One region of the Undibacterium sp. Ji42W genome, then DNA from elsewhere that is predicted to be linked to it. Evidence: predicted binding sites of a transcription regulator. Region 1 holds the regulator's gene; each other region holds the start of a gene.
The links. The regulator sigma-54, encoded in region 1, starts transcription at its own class of promoters, with help from an activator protein. The targets are predictions, from matches to a motif close to TGGCANGNAANCTGCTTT.

Region 1 (6,731 bases):
AAGCTTCCCAACTGATCTGAAACATGCCTGGCAAAAAGCGGCTGGCTACCCAGCCAAATACCATGCTGGTCAGTATCGTGACCAGCACCTGTGCCATCCCCAGGCCAAATACGGCCTTACGCATGGCCATGAGTTTGGCAAGGGAAAATTCCAGCCCTATGGAGAACATCAGGAAGACCACGCCAAATTCGGCCAGTTCATGGGTTACTGCACCGTCTTCGGCCATACCAAAACCGTGTGGGCCGATGAAGATGCCAACCACCAGATAACCCAGCATGGGCGGCAGTTGCAGCATACGGAATGCGACCACGCCCAATACGGCAGCAGCCAGCAATAAAAGTGTGGTGTCCAGTCCTGTCATGTCGCCTATTATTGCCGATTTATCGGCTTGCTATCCTGCTTTTGGGCAAACATAATTCATTACGTTACAACTGGCAAAGTTTTTGCTTAGAGGATTTCGTTTATACTTCTGGCATGAATGAACTGAATACACATTTATCTTTTATACAACACCCCGCGACAGACGCGGCTGTCGCAGCACAGCGCGCCCTGAAACTGGCTTGTGAAACCCTGCAAATCGAGTCTGACGCCCTGCTTGCCCTGCAAAAACGCCTGGGTAATGGCGATGCCGCAGGATTTGCGCAGGCAGTCAGTATGTTGTTGGCATGCCACGGTAGGGTCGTGGTGTCTGGCATAGGCAAGTCTGGCCATATTGCCCGAAAAATATCGGCCACCTTTGCCTCGACGGGCACACCATCGTTTTTTGTCCATCCGGCTGAAGCTGCGCATGGCGACCTTGGCATGGTCACTTCGCAGGATGTGTTTATTGCCATCTCCTATTCTGGTGAAGCGTCTGAGTTGATGTCCATCCTGCCCATCATCAAGCGGCTGGGTGTGAAACTGATTGCCATGACGGGCAACCCGGAATCCAGCTTGGGCAAGCTGGCTGATATCCATCTGAACTTGCATGTAGACAAAGAAGCCTGCCCGCTGAATTTGGCACCGACTGCCAGCACCACAGTGACGTTGGCGCTGGGCGATGCCCTGGCGGTGGCGGTGCTGGATGCGCGTGGCTTTAGAGAAGAAGACTTTGCCCGCTCGCACCCCGGTGGCTCGCTTGGTCGCCGTCTGCTGACACACGTCAGAGACGTCATGCGCACCAACGAAGACATCCCGCAGGTTGGGCCAGAAACCAGCCTGAAAACTGCGCTGCTGGAAATCACCAAAAAAGGCATGGCGATGACTGCCGTAGTGGATGAACATCAAACGGTACTGGGCATTTTCACCGATGGTGACTTGCGCCGCCTGATGGATGGCACTCGCGACTTTACCCAGTTGCGCATTGCGGATGTCATGAACCACAGCCCACGCCGCATACGCCCGGAACAATTGGCTGTTGAAGCCGTCGAAGTCATGGAAACTTACCGCATCAACCAGTTGCTGGTCGCTGACGACAGCGGCAAACTGGTGGGTGCCTTGCATATCCATGACCTGACCAGAGCCAAGGTGATCTGATGAATAATCCTGTAGGTTCTGTAGAGAGAGCCAGTAAAGTCCGGCTCATGATTTTTGATGTGGACGGCATTCTGACCGACGGCAGCTTGTATTTCGGACCAGAAGGCGAAATGATGAAGTGTTTTAATGTGCTCGACGGGCAAGGCATCAAGCTCTTGCAACAGGCAGGCATCATCACGGCTATCATCAGCGCAAGGCAATCGGCCATCGTCAGCAAGCGTGCTGCTGATCTTGGCATCAGCCACGTCAGCCAGGGCATCCATGACAAGAAGAGTGCATTTCTTGAACTGCTGGCGAAGCTGGACATACCTGCGCAAGAATGCGGCTTTATTGGTGACGATGTCATTGATTTGCCAATACTGACACGGGTCGGTTTTGCAGCGAGCGTACCGAATGCCCATGCCGAAGTACAACAGCGCGTTCAATATATTACCAAGGCCAGTGGCGGCCAGGGGGCTGCGCGCGAAGTCTGCGACTTTATCCTGCGCGCCCAGGGCAAATATGAACAGGCTTTACAAGCATATCTGACATGAAACCCCAAATGACCATAGACCGCTTCCGCATCTGGCTGGCCGTGATATTGCTGGGCGTAATCACCATGGGCACTATCTGGGTCATGGAAGTCATACGCCGTCATGCAGATGATGAGCAAAACCGCACTTCTGCGAGGTCAGCGCCGGATTACTATGTGGAGAAATTCAATTTCATCCGGCTGTCGAACAATGGCAAGGCCAATTACCACATCACCGGTGACAGCCTGGTGCATTTGCCGCGGACTGACAATATAGAAATCAAGCACCCGCAGATCAACAGCTTTGACCAGGACAGGCCACCGCTGCACCTGCGTGCTGAACTCGCCGTTGTATCGCAAAAATCATCGCTGACCACGCCCAAGCGTGAGCATGACATGGTTCATCTGTATGACAATGTCAGCATGGAAAGACCCGAGGGTCTGAGTTCACAATTCGTGCGTGTGGAGTCTGATTATCTTTTGCTCTTGCCGGATGACGATATCGTTAAAACCGACAAACCGGTTTCAATCACGACCGGCAAACTGCATTCAACTGCAACTGGCATGATTGCCAATAATTCAACCCAAGGCCTGGAATTGCTGAGCAAGGTTTACATTCAACTCAAGAAACGTGAACCAGCTCCCAAAACCGGGAATAAATAAGCAAGAAAGCGACTATGCACATGATCAAAACATCATTTAGCGTCACACGCTTGATCAGCCTGGCCTGCCTGGGGCTAGCCTGTGTTTCTGCCAATGCAGAAAAAGCCGACAGCAACAAGGAAACCATCATCAAAGCAGGGTATGGCATCAGTGATGGCAAAGCCAGCGTCAGCAGATTATCCAAGGGCGTGTCCCTGGTGCGCGGCACCCTGACCGTCACTTCTGAGAGTGCTGTCGTGACCGAAGCCCCGAATGGCGATCAGTTTGTTGTTCTGACAGGTGGCAGTGGCCGCAAAGTCACCTTCCGCCAGAAACGCGATGGTGGCCCTGACTTGTGGGTTGATGGCGAAGCAGACCGCGCTGAATATAACCAGAGTACAGAAATCGTCAAATTCATTTCCAAGGCCAAGGTACGCTATCTCGAAGGCAAGCGCGTCACCCAGGAACAAGAAGGTGAATACTTGTCTTATGACAGCAAGAATGATGTTTTTGTTGGCACGAATTCAACGAGCGGCCAGCATGTGGATGGCTCAGGCAATATCACCATTACCTTGCAACCAAAACCAGAAAAACAGGCTAAATAAGATGACAGCACAGTCAAGCAGCACCTTGCTTGTCAAGGGCTTGCAAAAGCGTTACGGTGCGCGCCAGGTGGTGCGCGATGTATCACTGCTATTGAAAAGCGGTGAGGTAGTCGGTTTGCTAGGCCCGAATGGCGCAGGCAAGACTACTTCGTTTTACATGATCGTTGGCCTGGTGCCCTCAGACGCAGGAGACATCACGATTGATGATGTGAATATCTCGCAACTGCCTATCCATGAACGTGCCGTACTGGGTCTGTCTTACCTGCCGCAAGAGGCATCAGTGTTCCGCAAGCTGACGGTAGAAGACAATATCCGCGCTGTACTCGAATTGCAAAAAGACAGCGAAGGCAAGTATCTCGGTGCCAAGAAAATTGAGCAAAGGCTCAATGCCCTGCTGGCAGATTTACAGATAGAAAAAATACGCGAAAGCCAGGCGCTGTCACTGTCAGGTGGTGAGCGTCGCCGCGTCGAAATTGCCCGTGCACTGGCGACCAACCCACGCTTTGTCTTGCTGGATGAACCCTTTGCCGGTGTTGATCCTATCGCCGTCATCGAAATCCAGCGCATCGTGCGCTTCCTCAAGGAACGCGGCATAGGTGTGCTGATCACCGATCATAATGTGCGCGAAACCCTGGGCATCTGCGATCATGCCTACATCATCAATCAAGGAGCGGTACTTGCCAGCGGCAAGCCTGACGACATCATACAAAATGAATCTGTACGTCGCGTTTATCTCGGAGAACACTTCCGGATGTGACGGGAATCATCATGAAACAAAGCCTGCAACTACGTACCTCACAACATCTGGCCTTAACGCCGCAATTGCAGCAATCAATACGATTATTGCAGTTATCCACTTTGGAATTGCATCAGGAGCTGGAGACGCTGCTGACCGATAATCCCATGCTGGAACGCGTCGATGATCCCCTCGATCACGCCGTGCGCCTGCTGGCCGATGGTGCCATTAATACCAGCAGCACTTCTGCCGATGCGGGCATGGAAGCACCAGTGCCAAGAGACGACAGCGACAGGTCTGCCGACCCAGCCCCGGCTGATGCAGAAACCGTCGTCAGTAACGACAGCACCACCTCCAGCGAAGAAGACTGGGGCTTTGATGATGTGCAGCATGGCAGCAAATCTGGCGATGATGAAGATGGCCGCCCGCAGCTGGGTGCAGCCCATGTCACCCTGCGTGAGCACTTGCTGGAACAGATGCGCCTGAACCTGCGTGAACCGCGTGACCGCGCCCTGGTCGAGTTGATGATCGATGCGCTCGACAATAATGGTTACCTGACCGAAACATTAGATGAAATACATGCCAGTTTGCCACTGGAGTTGTTTGTAGAACCAGAAGAACTGGCTTTTGCCCTGAACATGCTGCAAAGCTTTGACCCGGCAGGTGTCGGTGCGCGCAGCCCGTCAGAATGCCTGGCCCTGCAAATCAAGCGCTTACCAAAAGTTGCTTTCGTCACACGCAGGCTGGCATTGCAAATTGTTGAAACACAACTGACTTTATTTGCACAAAGAGATTTCACCAAACTCAAGAAAATCCTCGACTGTGATGACGAAGATTTGCGCGATGCACAAACTGTGATCAGGATGTGCAAACCCAGACCTGGCATTGCTTTTGCTGCCGATGAATCTGATTATGTCGTGCCAGACGTGATCGTCAGAAAATCTACTAACGGCTGGCAAGTCATGTTGAATCAGGATGTCATGCCCAGGCTGCGGGTAAGCAGCATGTATGCCAACATCATGAAGCAAAACCGTGGCGAAGCTGGCATGGGCGCACAATTGCAAGAAGCCCGTTGGCTGATCAAGAATATGCGCCAGCGTTTTGAGACTATATTGCGCGTTGCACAAGCCATAGTCGAAAGGCAACGCAATTTTTTCACGCACGGTGCTGTTGCTATGCGACCCCTTGTTTTGCGCGAAATTGCTGATACACTAGGATTACACGAGAGCACTATCTCCCGTGTTACAACTCAAAAATACATGTTGACCCCACATGGCATGTTTGAGTTGAAGTACTTTTTCGGCAGCCATGTCGCGACGGAAACAGGGGGTGAAGCATCTTCCACCGCGATACGTGCACTCATCAAGCAGTTGATAGGAGCAGAAGACCAGAAAAGCCCACTCTCTGATAGCAAAATTGCAGACATGCTGGGTGAACAGGGCATGGTAATTGCCCGACGGACAGTTGCCAAATACCGTGAAGCCCTCAAAATCCCCCCAGTCAGTTTGCGTAAATCTTTGTAAGCAGTCCTTGTAATCACGGTTTGAATTGCTATATATGATTTAGCTCAAGGCAAATAAATGCTGAGAGCGTATCATTACAGCAAGCAACATCACTATAGGAGCACAGTATGAATCTCACCATCAGTGGACATCACGTCGAAGTAACTCCTGCAATTCGTGAATATGTACATACCAAACTAGAACGTATCAGGCGGCATTTCGACCAGGTCATTGATATCGCCGTCATCCTGACGGTGGACAAGCTCCGGGAAAAGGATAAACGACACAAAGCCGACATTAATCTGCATATCAGCGGTAAAGATATCCACGTTGAAAGTCTGGCGCATGATCTGTATGCGGCAATCGATGCACTGGTAGATAAACTTGATCGCCAGGTCATCAAGCACAAAGATAAAATGCAAGACCATCAGCACGACGCCATCAAGCACATACCTGATCCGGCATCGGCTTCATAAGACCCCAGTCCTTACCCTGACAGGGTTGTGGACATCCAAAACAAGGACGCTAAAGGCGTCCTTTTTGTTGGGTGCATGGTTTTGAGGTTAACAATTTACATCAATCAGTAACTGAATTACCCTGAGAAAATCCGCATACTTATTAACCGTCATTCTACCTGGCTAGCTCTCCAGCATAGATTTAGCTGAAATCCGCCTGGCTAGTGCGTTCGTAGCGTGAATGCCTTGCAACAATCCTGTACGCGTATTAACGTCATTCCAGCATGCTTTTGGCTGGAATCCAGCGGCGTTCGTCGTATGCCGTGGCGTTTTTTTACATGTGGCACTTTGACTAAAACGTTTGCTCTCCGTGGATACAAGCCGGGTCTCGGCCCGGCAGCCGAAATACTTTCTTTGCGTCGCCAAAGTAAGTATTCAAAGAAAGGCGACCCAGGCGTAGCCGCCCCTACGGGGTGCCCATTTGTGCAGTACAAAAAATGGGAAGATCCGAAACTCGCCTGCGGCCTTGCCCTTAGGAACATGCGCTTGCAAGCGCATGCCGTTACGCAGGCGTGCAGCATGCTGCACGAAACCCCTGCTACACCTCAAACAGCGGCTCTTCTTTTTCCATTTTCTGTACTGCACAAATGGCGGCTACACATGGGAACTGCGGAAAATCAAAAACAACATAAACCCCAAAGTCAAACCCAACGGCAACCACAACCAGTCCTTACGCTATTTCCTCATAAACATATACACCCCGTG
Region 2 (6,731 bases), 150 kb from region 1:
TCATGAGTATCAGGGTAAAGAAATCCTCCGTAAATTCGGAGTGACAGTACCACGCGGTATTCCATGCCTGTCTGTTGACGAAGCGGTCAAAGCGGCTGAAACGCTGGGCGGACCAGTCTGGGTTGTTAAAGCGCAGATACACGCTGGTGGCCGTGGCAAGGGTGGTGGCGTGAAAGTCGCTAAATCCCTGGAGCAAGTGCGCGAATACGCTGAGGCGATTCTGGGCATGCAACTGATCACGCATCAGACTGGCCCTGAAGGTCAAAAGGTTCGTCGCCTGTTGATCGAAGAAGGTGCTGATATCAAAAAAGAACTGTATGTCAGTATGGTCACTGACCGTATCAGCCAGCGCGTGGTCTTGATGGCCTCCAGCGAAGGCGGTATGGATATTGAAGAAGTGGCAGAATCACATCCAGAGCTGCTGCATTCTATCGCTATCGACCCGACCAATGGTCTGCAAGATGCTGAAGCTGATGATATCTCCCGCAAAATCGGTGTGCCTGAAGGCTCTATCGCTGATGCGCGCGTACAGTTGCAAGGTTTGTACAAAGCCTTCATGGAAACTGACTGCTCCCTGGCTGAGATCAATCCTTTGATACTGACCGGCTCCGGCAAAGTGATCGCACTGGATGCAAAATTCAACTTCGACGCGAATGCCTTGTTCCGTCAACCAGAAATCGTTGCTTACCGCGATCTGGATGAAGAAGATCCAGCTGAAATCGAAGCCTCCAAATTTGACCTGGCTTACATCTCCCTCGACGGCAATATCGGCTGCCTGGTGAATGGTGCTGGTTTGGCGATGGCAACGATGGATACCATTAAACTGTTCGGCGGCGAACCAGCCAACTTCCTCGACGTAGGCGGTGGTGCGACAGCAGAAAAAGTAACAGAAGCCTTCAAGATCATGTTGAAAAACCCAGGCCTGAAAGCCATCTTGGTCAACATTTTTGGCGGCATCATGCGTTGTGACGTGATCGCTGAAGGCGTGATCACTGCATCCAAGGCAGTTTCCCTGCAAGTACCACTGGTTGTGCGTATGAAGGGTACTAACGAAGACATCGGCAAGAAGATGCTGGCTGACTCTGGCCTGCCTATCATCGCGGCTGACACGATGGAAGAAGCAGCGCAGAAGGTTGTTGCTGCCGCTGCTGCTAAAGCTTAATAATCGCAAGGAACAGATATGTCCATCCTGATCAATAAAGACACTAAAGTCATCACCCAAGGTATCACTGGCAAAACTGGCCAGTTCCATACTCGCATGTGCCGCGATTACGCAAACGGTAAAAACTGTTTTGTCGCTGGCGTGAACCCGAAAAAAGCTGGCGAAGATTTCGAAGGCATCCCGATTTTTGCTAACGTATCCGAAGCTAAAGCTGCTACTGGCGCGACAGTTTCCGTTATCTATGTTCCACCAGCAGGCGCAGCTGCTGCCATCTGGGAAGCTGTTGAAGCTGACCTGGATCTGGCAATTTGCATTACCGAAGGCATCCCTGTCCGTGACATGATGATGTTGAAAGACCGCATGGCGAAGTCCGGTAGCAAAACAAAATTGCTCGGCCCTAACTGCCCAGGTCTGATCACGCCAGACGAAATCAAGATTGGCATCATGCCAGGTCATATCCACCGTAAAGGTCGTATCGGCGTGGTTTCCCGTTCCGGTACACTGACATATGAAGCAGTGGGTCAATTGACTGCACTGGGTCTGGGTCAGTCTTCTGCTGTTGGTATTGGCGGTGATCCTATCAATGGTCTGAAACACATCGACATCATGAAGATGTTCAATGATGATCCAGATACTGATGCTGTCATCATGATCGGTGAAATCGGTGGTCCGGATGAAGCGAATGCTTCTTACTGGGTACGCGACAACATGAAGAAGCCGGTTGTTGGCTTCATCGCTGGTGTAACTGCGCCTCCGGGTAAACGCATGGGCCACGCTGGCGCGCTGATTTCTGGTGGTGCTGATACTGCACAAGCCAAGCTCGACATCATGGAAGAATGCGGCATCAAGGCCACGAAAAACCCATCAGAAATGGCGCGTTTGTTGAAAGCCATGCTGTAAGCAAAGGGTTGTAAAGCTGCTTCGCAAGAAAAGAGTCGCAAATTTTGCGACTCTTTTTTATTTATGGCTGGGTTTATGGTGGATATCCGTGCAAATAGATTTCCTTAATGTTAAGCTTGAACATCAGTGGTTATTCGCTATTGAATTGAGTATGTTTTGTTTAGCTGATTATGTGGCATATTGCGTCAATAATGAGTGAGAAGATAGGAAAGAAAACAATTCTGCGAAGTAGGAGCAGGGGATTTACGCAAAATTTCAGACGGCATCCGGCCATCGACGCTACTAGACGGGACTAAAGGTATTTTAAGTCGTCGTGTCCAGCACTGCGTTGACTGGGGGTGCTTCCAAAGCCCGAAGAATGTTTGCGCAAGCCCTGATTAAAATAATTCTAAAATATGGTCTGTTTCATATAAATTTATTCACCTCAGGATGTATCCCAACATTTATTGATGTCATACCAGCGTGTACTAGAATTTGCTGCCCTGTCTGATACGGGCTTGGTCAGGTCGCATAACGAAGATGCTATCGTCGTTTGTGCAGATTACGGCTGTGCGGTCCTGGCCGATGGCATGGGGGGATATAACGCGGGCGAAGTCGCCAGCGCCATGACAGCCCAAATCATTGCTGAATATTTATGTAGCAAGATGGATGCCATCTGGTTCCCATCCATGGGACCAAGGCCGTTGGCGATGGCACGATGGATGACAGAGTCGATAGAGCAGGCCAACCGCAATGTATTGTATACGGCGCTGACCAATCCAGAATGCGCAGGCATGGGCACTACCGTGGTGGTGGCATGCTGTTTGCAAGACAAGCTTTTGCTGGCGCATGTCGGTGATTCGCGCGCCTATCGTTATCGCGCAGGCGAGCTGACACGCCTGACGCAGGATCATTCGGTATTGCAGGAACAGATTAATGCTGGTCTGGTGACCGAAGAAGAAGCGCGTTATTCTTCTATTAAGAACCTGATCACCAGGGCAGTGGGTACTCTGGAAGAAGTGCATACAGAGTTGCATACACACCATACTGAAGAAGAAGATTTGTATCTGATGTGTTCAGATGGATTGACCGATATGCTCGGGCATGATGAAATCCAATCCTTGATCAGGCAGTACGGGACTGAGCTTCAGCCCTGTGCCGAAGCGTTGATTGATGCTGCCAAGGACAGGGGCGGGCTGGATAATATCTCCGTTGTCCTGTTCCGGCTGGTGAGTGAAGAAAACAAGTCCTGGTTACAAAGAACATTTACCCGGTAGGTCGGGGATTATGAATTGATGAGAGATTTATGGCGAAAATTATCGTCACCTTTAATGGTTTGGTTCAGCAAGAAATCACTATCAGCAAATCACGCCTCACTGTAGGCCGGCGTCCCAGTAATGATATCGTCATCGACCACCTGACGGTCAGCGGCCAGCATGCCGCAATTGATACTTCTTCCAGCGGCTCCTTCGTACTTGATCTTGGCAGTACCAATGGCACCATGGTCAATGCGCAGCCTGTCAAAAAACATCTGTTGCAGCACGATGATGTCATCGACATCGGTAAATACAAATTGCGTTTCCAGGTAGAAGAATCAGGCAAGCAGACTTTTGTGCCTGAGCCAGGCCAGGTGCAACCAGCAGCTGTTGAAAAACCAAGAGCCAAGATCAAAGTGATGACGGGCCCTAATGCAGGCAAGGAACTCAATCTTGTAAAGCCCGTCACTACGATAGGCAGCCCTGGCACCCAGGTCATCGCGATTACCCAGCAAGGCAAGGATTATGTCATTGCCCAGGTCGAAGGCAATACCGCTGCGACGGTCAATACCCAGTCCATCAAAGACAAACCGCACACCCTCAAGCATGCTGACATGATAGAGTTGGCAGGGACAAAAATGGCAGTGATTTTTTATTAATCACCTGCTGCGCACGTATCCCTACCCTGGTTAACAGGGCAGGGATAGTCTCAAACACCTGATACTGCTTATCACCAATTCCTGCTGCCTTATGGTGATGAGTTGAACTCGAGGCCGTATATTATCTATGCGCCACGTTGTTACCATGACCCGCATGCAAGCGATGCGCAAAGTAAAAAATTTTTCAAATTTGTAGCAAGTGTTGAAACAATTTTTTACATGACTGACAGACTTGTCAGTCGTCTTTGTAATCTGGCACAAACACTGACAAATATTTGTATTGATTAAATTACAATCATTGACGCAATTCGTCACTAGTTAATCAATGGCCTATGAAATCGCCAATTTATGCATAAGAAAATGCATAGTTACGCAGTAAACAAAAACTGGCACGGTGATTGCTACATGTAAAGCGTAGTTCCTGATTTCAACTTTTTCCTGGAGTTCATAATGAAAGCTATCCCTAAACAGCTGCAACGCGGCTTTACACTGATCGAATTGATGATTGTTGTTGCGATTATCGGTATCTTGGCAGCGATCGCTATTCCTCAGTATTCTGATTACACATCCCGTACTCGTGCAGCTGGCGCAGTTTCGGAACTGGATAGTCTGAAATCTGCAATGGCAATTTGCTACCAAAATGAAGGTGCATGGACAAACTGTGCAACTACAGGTTCAAACGGTATCCCATCTTTCCCAGTTACAACTAAATTCCTGCCAGTAATCCCAACTGCAGCCGGCGCTGGTATTATTACTGCCACTTCAACTGGTGCTACAACAACTACTGGTACTAACTTGACATTGACATTGACACCAACAATCTCTACTGGTCAAGCTAACATGATCTGGACAGCATCTGGCACAGTCTGCGATCCTATCCGCGGCTTGAAATCTGGTCAAGGCGGCTGCCCATAATAGCTGGTTTGATTTTCAAAAAAAGCCCACTTTATTGTGGGTTTTTTTTTAGCGAGCGATCAAAAATATATTCATAAATGCCACATATTACATGTCAAAAATTGTCTTTTAGCCATATTCTCAGTCCATACTGGCGAGCCGCAATTTTTACCAAGTAATGAATGAGACAACACAAATTATTATTTGTAAGTCAAACAATAAAAAAAATGCTCATTTCGCGATAAGTTAATTGATCGTAAGAGTGTGCTTAATATGTATTTGACGCCAGGGACAGCGTGAACTACCTAGCTCAGCAATAGGGAAACATATTTACTCTCGACAAACTTGTTTTGCTTACAGATAGACTCTTTACATGTAGGCGTAATAAATTAAATTACCTATGCAAACAGTGCAACGGGCTTTATGCTGATCGAACTGATGATTGTTGTTGCAATTATCGGCATCCTTGCAGCGATCGCTATTTCTCAGTATTCTGATGACACATCCCGTACTCGTGCAGCTAGCGCAGTTTCAGAATTTCAGAGCTTGAAGAAAGCGATGGCGATTTGCTACCAGTACGAAAGCGCATGGGCTAGCTGTATAACTACTGGGTCAAATGGCATTCCATCTTTCTCCGTTGAACTAAATTCCTGCCAATAATCCCTACTGCATCTGGCCAAGGAGTCATCACTGCATCTTCAACTGGCGTTACAACAACTGCTGGTAAAACTTGACATTGACACCAACAATCTCTACCGGCCAGGCGAACATGATCTGGACGGCCAGTGGCACAATATGCGACCCTATCCGTGGTTAGAAATCTGGTCAGGGGGGGCTGTCCTTAATAGCTGGTTTGGTTTCCCAAAAGAGCCCACTTCATTGTGGGTTTTTATTTTGCTGGTCAAAGTGTACTGATAACAAGAGCAGATCAAACCCTGCAAAGTGAGAAATAAACAGGCAGGGCCAGATTTAATGGCTTACATGAAATTCATCGGAGTAGAATTTGTCAAATCACTTTTGTCTTTGATGAGGACATGATTCGAGGCTGGCTTGGGAACTTGACCAGATCAATCAAGAAAGTATGCAGTTTACATCGATGATGGCATTTGCCTTCAGTTACGATCAACCCTTATATGAGGTAGCAATAAATGACATCATTTGCGCGGACGGTGCAACGCGGTTTCACCTTGATAGAATTGATGATAGTCGTGGCAATTATCGGTATTTTGTCTGCAATCGCTCTTCCACAATATTCTGATTACACATCCCGTACCCGTGCGGCCGGGGCAATTGCGGAGTTGCAGAGCCTGAAGCATGCGATCTCGCTTTGCTATCAAATGGAAGGCGGATGGACGGGTTGTTCTACGATAGGTAGTAACGGCATCCCATCTTATCCAGTCACAACCAAGTTCTTGCCTGTAGTTCCTACTGCAGCGGGCAATGGCGTTATCACTGCAACACAAACTGGCGCGACAACGACTGGTGGTACACCTTTGGCTCTGACATTGACCCCGACTATCTCCAGCGGTCAGGCAAACATGATATGGACAGCAAGTGGCACAATCTGTGACCCTATCCGCGGTTTGAAGTCCGGCCAAGGTGGTTGCTGACATTAATTTACCCGCTGCTAAAAAGACCAGATCGCGAGTTCTTCTCCCCTGTCATTTCTGTATTTCCATACATGGCATATAGCGCATGGCAGAAAAAAATGTCGCCTTGCCCTGTCGGCAAGCATCCTGCCATATGCAAGAGACACATTTCAGGGCTTGCAACGCGGTACTGATTTCTTGCTCAAACTTGCGCGCCACATTTACAATCTGGATTAGTAGATGAATATGGCTGGCGCTTACTTGAGAAATGACACATGCTGAATTGGATTAA
Region 3 (6,731 bases), on a different contig from region 1:
GACCAGGCTGGCTTTGCCGCCGGCTTGTACGCGGCTGATCTGAGCACAGCTCATGCCCAGATAGTCGCAGGCCATGGCCAGGGTCTGTTGCAGGGCTGCTTCAGGGTTTTGGTGCGACAGGGCAGTGATGGCAGTCAGCGATAGCAGGGCATGCAATTGTCTTTGCTGTTCCTCGCGAGCAAATTCACTCTCTACACAATCAGCGAGGTCACGCAGGGCAGCCAAGTCTTCTGCGCTGAGTATGCGCGGTTTGGTGTCGATGATGCACAGGGTGCCCAGACTCTGGCCATTGCGTGCACGCAAGGGTGCACCAGCATAAAAGCGGATATTGGGGGCATCGCTGACCAGAGGATTGTCGCTGAAACGCGCATCCTGGCTGGCATCGGCGACATACAGGATATCAGGCTTGAGTATCGCATGGCCGCAGAAAGAAATATCTCTCGCCGTCTCGCTGACATCCAGACCCTGTTTTGACTTGAACCATTGGCGCTCGCTATCGATGATGGAAACCAGGGCGATGGGCGTCTTGAACAAATGGCTCGCGAGCCGCGTCAGCCGGTCAAAACGCTCTTCTGGCGGTGTGTCGATTATGGCGCAGGCTTGCAGGGTTTGCAGGCGCAATATTTCATCGACAGGAAAATCAGGTGCTTGCATAGTGAATCAGTCGCCAGCGTGGCTTGCCAGAGCATCCAGCCATTTTTGTAAGCCTTCGCCATACAGAGGTTTGCTGGCGAAATAGCCTTGCATGGAGTCACAACCAAGCTGGCGTAAGCATTCCCGTTCTGCTGCGGTTTCTATGCCCTCGGCTATCACGCTCAGGCCCAGGCCATGGCCCATTTCTATAATGGCCTTGACCAGGCCCTGGGTCGCTGGCAGTTGATCTATGTCGATGACAAAGCTGCGGTCTATCTTGAGTTCACTGACAGGCAGGCGTTGCAGGTAAGACAGGGAAGAATAGCCGGTACCAAAATCATCAATGGATAAATCCAGGCCGATGGCGCGCAGGCGGTTCAGCAACTCTATGGTACTGCCGGGGTCCTCCATGATGCCGCTCTCAGTAATCTCCAACTTCAGCAATTTTGGGTTGAGCTCATATTGACGCAGCAGTGCGGCTATTTGATCTGGGAATCTGGTGTCGCGTAAATCATGGGTGCTGACATTGACTGCGATGGTCTGACCAGGATATTTGTCTTGCCAGTTCTTGAGCGTGACGATGGCCTGTTCCAGCATCCACATGGTGAGCATGCTGATATAACCGGTACGCTCGGCAAACGGAACAAATTCTGCTGGCGAAATAAAACCACGCACAGGATGTTGCCAGCGCACCAGTGCTTCAAAACCATACGCTTTGCCAGATTGCAGATACAGCTTGGGTTGCAACCACATTTGCAATTCTGAGCCCCTGACGGCAGAGCGCAAATCAGACAAGAGGCTCAGGTGGGTCAGGCGTGAAGCCTCCTGCGCATCGGTATACCAGGCAGATGAGTTGGCGCTGCGTTTGGCGGCATACAGGGCAACCTCGGCATTGCGTATCAATGTCATCAAGGGCAACGGTGTGGTTGCGGTGATGGCAAAGCCATACACCAGGCTGACATCGACAGAATGCTGGCCGCATCTGACCGGTTCATCCATGGCTGCATCTATGCGTTGATGCAGGTCTTCTAGCGCGGCGTTGGAAACATCATGGCAGAGTATCGCAAATGCACCGCCAGCCAGTCTGGCCAGCCAGGGTTTTTGCACGACGGCGTCCTGGCTGATGACAGTTTTAAGACGCAAGGCCACATCTGAGATAACAGTGTCGCCAGTATCAAACCCCAGTGTTTCGTTGATGACCTTCAACCGTGCCAGGTCCATCAGGATAAATCCCTGGTATGGCAAGCCCTGTCCTTCATGGATCTTGAGCAGCAGGGTGCGGTTGGGCAGGCCGGTCAGGCTGTCGTAATAAGCCAGGCGCTCGACCGTTTGTTCGCGTATGCCTATGGCTTCTGCCATGGTATTGAGGGCTTCGCCTACGCGCGCGACTTCTTCTGTCTTGCTGGGAATAAAACGGGTCTGGTAATCACCTTTGGCAATTTGCAGGGCGCTGCTTTCCAATCTTGCCAGAGGCCTGACTACGCTGCGGGTAGTCAGCCAGGCCAGCACCGCTGCCAGGACTACGCCAAAGACAGACAGCATGGCGACCATGGTGCCGGTTTTTTCCAGTTCCAATTGCGCGTCAGCCTGATGGGCCTGGATTAATTCCTGTTCTCGCTTGAGAAATGTTTTGGACTGATCGAGCAAGGCATCCAGTGCTGGTTTGACGCGCGTGCTAAAGCTGGCTTTGGCAGCATCCTGACCTTCGTCCTCGAGTTGATTGACAGTATCAAGATAGTGCTGCTGATAAATTGCGCGCTTTTGCTTGAGCAGTTTGAGGCTGTTTAATTGCTCGTCGTCACTGAGGCTGGCCTCGAGATCGCCGATGAGCTGGTCTATGCGGCGATTTTTTTCATCGACGATGGTGTATTCAGGTACCCGTTGTTCATAAGGAACTGTCAGGAATTGCAATAAGGCCCTGCCGACGTTTTCTGTAGCAACGCTGAGTTCTTGCACATACAAGAGACTTTGCACCTCTTTGCGGGCAAATTGCTCATTGCGCGCAGTCATGTTGCGGATTTGTGAAATTGGCAACAGCAAGACGATGCTGAACAGTATCAACAACAAACCATAGCTCAATGCCAGCCGCATGCCTATACGGCGCAAGCGCAGGAGCTGGATCAGGCGTTGAAAGCTGTTAGACATGAATATGGCCGCAATATAGTCTTGAGTCTTGGTCTTGTAAAAAGCTGTGGGCACACAAGCGCCTGCTACTACAGGCTTATGTTAATGCACTATTAACAGCGAGGGCAATACTATTGTGCAGGGATCAACGGGCGATCAGTATATACAACATCAGCACATTGGCGACGATGGACAAGACTGCCAGCATGCACCAGGTGGCCAGCGGATCGTGCTGTGCCAGTGGTTTGGCTTGCGGGGGTGGCAGGTGGTAGATGATGGGTTGCACCGCGTTCCAGTGCCAGGCATGGCGGCAAAGCACCAGGTTGCGCGCCAGCGTTTCTTGCCTAATGATCATCCCAGCCAGGCGACTATGGCGAGGTTGGCAAAAATCGATAGTCCTATTTGATAGCTCTCAGTAATCTGGCCTGAATAACCCATGCTGGCAGCCAGATAGAAACCTCCTGTGCCACCTGCCATACTTACGAGGCTAGTCATGACACCCATCTCTCAGCGAAAGCGCCGGGGTACCAGCTGGAATACTGCGCCATTGCCCTTGCAAACAGGGTAGCAAAAGCAGTGCCCAGATGTTCCGATGGATACCAGCACCTCTCATCAAAATACGCAGCAAAGCTCCAACCAATAATGGCTTAGCAAACGTCAGGCCTTTTTTTTGCGCTGCTGTCAGGCTCAGGTCTTTGGATATTTGTATGGCGAGTGGCCCAGGCAATACCAGTCCATGAAGCTCAGATCGAAATAAAAGAAAGCCGCTCATCAAGTGACCGTATGCCCGGCTTTCCAAAAGGATGTTTTTTGCATGGTCGCTCCGCTGTAGTTTGACCATGCCACTTGCAACTGCCATGCCAACAAATTGTGCATGCGTACGGCATTAAGCATCAAAATTGACCAAGTAGTGCTGCTCAATAACTAGGCGCGCATAAAATAAAATGGTGCAGTGCACTGTTTTGGCTAAGTATTATTTGGTTTTTATCGGGATTTTCTATTTAATTTTGTGTTTGCCCCATTTAAGATGACTTTGTTCCCGGACGTGTTTTTTTCAGTGCAAGTACCTGTGCAATAAAGCCAATCAATGGATGAATCAGCTATTGTTCAAGCAGGGAAATGATAATCTAAAGCAAACTGGCATTGCTCTTGCTTAACGCCTGAGGAGACAAGCAAAGGAGCAGCCATGAAGAAACTTAAGCTAGTGATGGTAGGGAATGGTATGGCAGGTGTGCGTACTCTGGAAGAATTAATCAAGATCGCACCCGACCTGTATGACATTACCGTATTTGGTGCAGAACCTTATGCCAATTACAACCGTATCCTGCTATCACCCGTATTGGCAGGCGAGCAAACCATTAAAGACATCATGCTCAATGATGTCGACTGGTATGAAGAAAATAATATCACGCTGCACCTCGGTAAAAAAATCACCAAAATAGATCGCCATAAGCGCATCGTGATTGCAGAAGATGGTACTCAGACTGAATACGACCGTCTGTTGCTGGCGACAGGTTCTAATCCTTTCATGCTGCCTGTACCTGGCAAAGACCTCAAGGGCGTGATTGCCTACCGCGATATCTACGACACCAATACCATGATAGACGCGGCAGAAAAGCATACGCATGCCGTTGTCATTGGCGGCGGCCTGCTGGGGCTGGAAGCCGCCAATGGCTTGAAAATGCGCGGCATGAGTGTCTCTGTCGTGCATTTACCTGGCTGGCTGATGGAGCGTCAGCTTGACCCCATTGCAGGCAAGATGTTGCAAAAATCTTTGGAAGACCGTGGTCTTCACTTTTTACTGGAAAAAAATACTGAAGCCATCATTGGCGATGATGATGGCCACGTCAAAGCCATACGCTTTACTGACGGTCTCGAAATCCCTGCGCAACTGATCGTCATGGCTGTCGGCATACGTCCTAACACGGCGCTGGCAGAATCTGCCGGCCTGTATTGCAACCGTGGCATCACCGTGAATGACACCATGCAGACTTATGATCCGCGCATTTATTCTGTGGGTGAATGCGTGAATCATCGCGGCACGGTGTACGGCCTGGTCGCACCTCTGTTTGAAATGGCCAAGGTTTGCGCCAATCACCTGGCGAATTTTGGTATAGGGCGTTACCAGGGTTCAGTCACATCCACCAAACTGAAAGTGACAGGCATAGACCTGTTTTCTGCCGGCGAATTCATGGGTGGTAAAGATACCGAAGAAATCATCTTGTCCGACCCCATAGGTGGCGTCTACAAGAAACTGGTGGTGAAAGACGACAAACTCATAGGCGCATGCCTGTATGGCGATACCGTGGATGGTAGCTGGTATTTCAAACTGCTGCGCGAAGGGAAGAACATTTCAGAAATCCGTGATTCACTGATGTTTGGCGAGTCCAACACCGGTGACGTCGGCCATGAAGGCCATACCAAGGCTGCCGCCATGCCGGATGAAGCCGAGGTCTGTGGCTGTAATGGTGTTTGCAAGGGCACCATCGTCACGGCCATCAAGGAAAAAGGCCTGTTCACACTTGACGATGTGCGCAAGCACACCAAGGCATCGGCATCCTGTGGCTCTTGTACTGGCCTGGTAGAGCAGATCATCATGTTTACTGCCGGCGGTGATTATTCGACGGCCTCAAAAGTCAAACCCATGTGCGTTTGTACTGATCATAGCCATCAGCAAGTACGTGATGCCATCAAGGCCAACAAGCTCTTGACAGTCTCTGGCGTGCAGGAATTCATGGAATGGCGCACACCTAATGGTTGTTCAAGCTGCCGCCCGGCCATCAATTATTATCTGATTTCCACATGGCCGCGTGAAGCCAAGGATGATCCGCAATCGCGCTTCATCAATGAACGGTCACATGCGAATATCCAGAAAGATGGTACTTACTCCGTCATCCCGCGTATGTGGGGTGGTGAAACCAATGCCAGCGAATTGCGCAGGATTGCTGATGTCGTTGATAAATTCAAGATACCGACAGTCAAGGTCACCGGTGGCCAGCGTATTGACTTGCTGGGCGTGAAGAAAGAAGACTTGCGCGCTGTCTGGCAAGACTTGGGCATGCCGTCCGGACTGGCTTATGCCAAGGGTTTGCGTACCGTAAAAACGTGCGTGGGCAGTGAATGGTGCCGCTTCGGTACACAAAATTCTACACTCATGGGACAGCAACTCGAACGTGAACTGGCGCGCATGTATGCGCCGCACAAGGTCAAGCTGGCCGTGTCCGGTTGCCCGCGTAATTGTGCTGAGGCAGGTATCAAGGACGTTGGTGTGATTGGTGTTGATTCTGGCTGGGAAATTTATGTGGGGGGCAATGGCGGCATCAAAACCGAAGTCGCGCAATTCCTGGTCAAGCTGAAAACCCATGAAGAAGTCATGGAATATACCGGCGCCTTCCTGCAACTGTATCGCGAAGAAGGCTGGTATCTGGAGCGCACGGTACATTATCTCGCGCGTGTCGGCCTGGACTACGTGAAGAAAATTATTCTGGAAGACCATGGCCGCCGCAAAGATTTGTATCAACATCTGTTGTTCGCACTGGAAGGTGAATCTGATCCATGGCATGAACCGGAAAAAGCCCAGGTCGATACACGTCAATTCGAACGCTTGCCAGCATAACGCTATTTTTTGAGAGGGAAAAACATGGGTCAGAATTGGCAAGTCATTTGTCGCGTGGAGGATATCCCGGTACTGGGGGCACGCGTCGTTGCGCGTGCGGCCAAGCCAGATGTCGCTATTTTCAGGAATACAGAAAACAAGGTCTTTGCTTTGCTGGATAAATGTCCGCACAAAGGTGGGCCGTTATCGCAAGGTATCGTCTTTGGTGAAAAAGTGGCCTGCCCTTTGCATAACTGGAATATAGAGTTGGTCAATGGCTGTGCGATTGCACCCGATGAAGGATGCACGCAAAAATTCAGCCTGAAAGTAGACGCAGATCAGGTATATCTGGATGCAAATGAGTTGCGTACACTTGCAA

Region 2: the regulator sigma-54 is predicted to act here: its motif matches at 4,344-4,361, upstream of ACO0LG_RS24105 (pilin).
Region 3: the regulator sigma-54 is predicted to act here: its motif matches at 3,896-3,913, upstream of nirB (nitrite reductase large subunit NirB).

The regions. Positions count from the first base shown of each region.
Region 1 covers NZ_JBMPOV010000012.1:1,490-8,220, reverse strand. Annotated here, with positions in the region: gene ACO0LG_RS23480 (monovalent cation:proton antiporter-2 (CPA2) family protein) at 1-361, opposite strand, end outside; gene ACO0LG_RS23475 (KpsF/GutQ family sugar-phosphate isomerase) at 475-1,515, shown strand; gene ACO0LG_RS23470 (KdsC family phosphatase) at 1,515-2,048, shown strand; gene lptC (LPS export ABC transporter periplasmic protein LptC) at 2,045-2,689, shown strand; gene ACO0LG_RS23460 (LptA/OstA family protein) at 2,710-3,273, shown strand; gene lptB (LPS export ABC transporter ATP-binding protein) at 3,275-4,030, shown strand; gene ACO0LG_RS23450 (RNA polymerase factor sigma-54) at 4,042-5,532, shown strand; gene hpf (ribosome hibernation-promoting factor, HPF/YfiA family) at 5,640-5,987, shown strand.
Region 2 covers NZ_JBMPOV010000012.1:149,316-156,046, forward strand. Annotated here, with positions in the region: gene sucC (ADP-forming succinate--CoA ligase subunit beta) at 1-1,162, shown strand, start outside; gene sucD (succinate--CoA ligase subunit alpha) at 1,181-2,062, shown strand; gene ACO0LG_RS24095 (Stp1/IreP family PP2C-type Ser/Thr phosphatase) at 2,512-3,318, shown strand; gene ACO0LG_RS24100 (FHA domain-containing protein) at 3,348-3,956, shown strand; gene ACO0LG_RS24105 (pilin) at 4,407-4,871, shown strand; gene ACO0LG_RS24110 (prepilin-type N-terminal cleavage/methylation domain-containing protein) at 5,274-5,510, shown strand; gene ACO0LG_RS24115 (pilin) at 5,999-6,460, shown strand; gene ACO0LG_RS24120 (tetratricopeptide repeat protein) at 6,715-6,731, shown strand, end outside.
Region 3 covers NZ_JBMPOV010000009.1:250,901-257,631, forward strand. Annotated here, with positions in the region: gene ACO0LG_RS20470 (PAS domain S-box protein) at 1-654, opposite strand, end outside; gene ACO0LG_RS20475 (putative bifunctional diguanylate cyclase/phosphodiesterase) at 661-2,778, opposite strand; gene ACO0LG_RS20480 (hypothetical protein) at 2,903-3,112, opposite strand; gene ACO0LG_RS20485 (hypothetical protein) at 3,109-3,252, opposite strand; gene ACO0LG_RS20490 (hypothetical protein) at 3,245-3,616, opposite strand; gene nirB (nitrite reductase large subunit NirB) at 3,944-6,373, shown strand; gene nirD (nitrite reductase small subunit NirD) at 6,398-6,731, shown strand, end outside.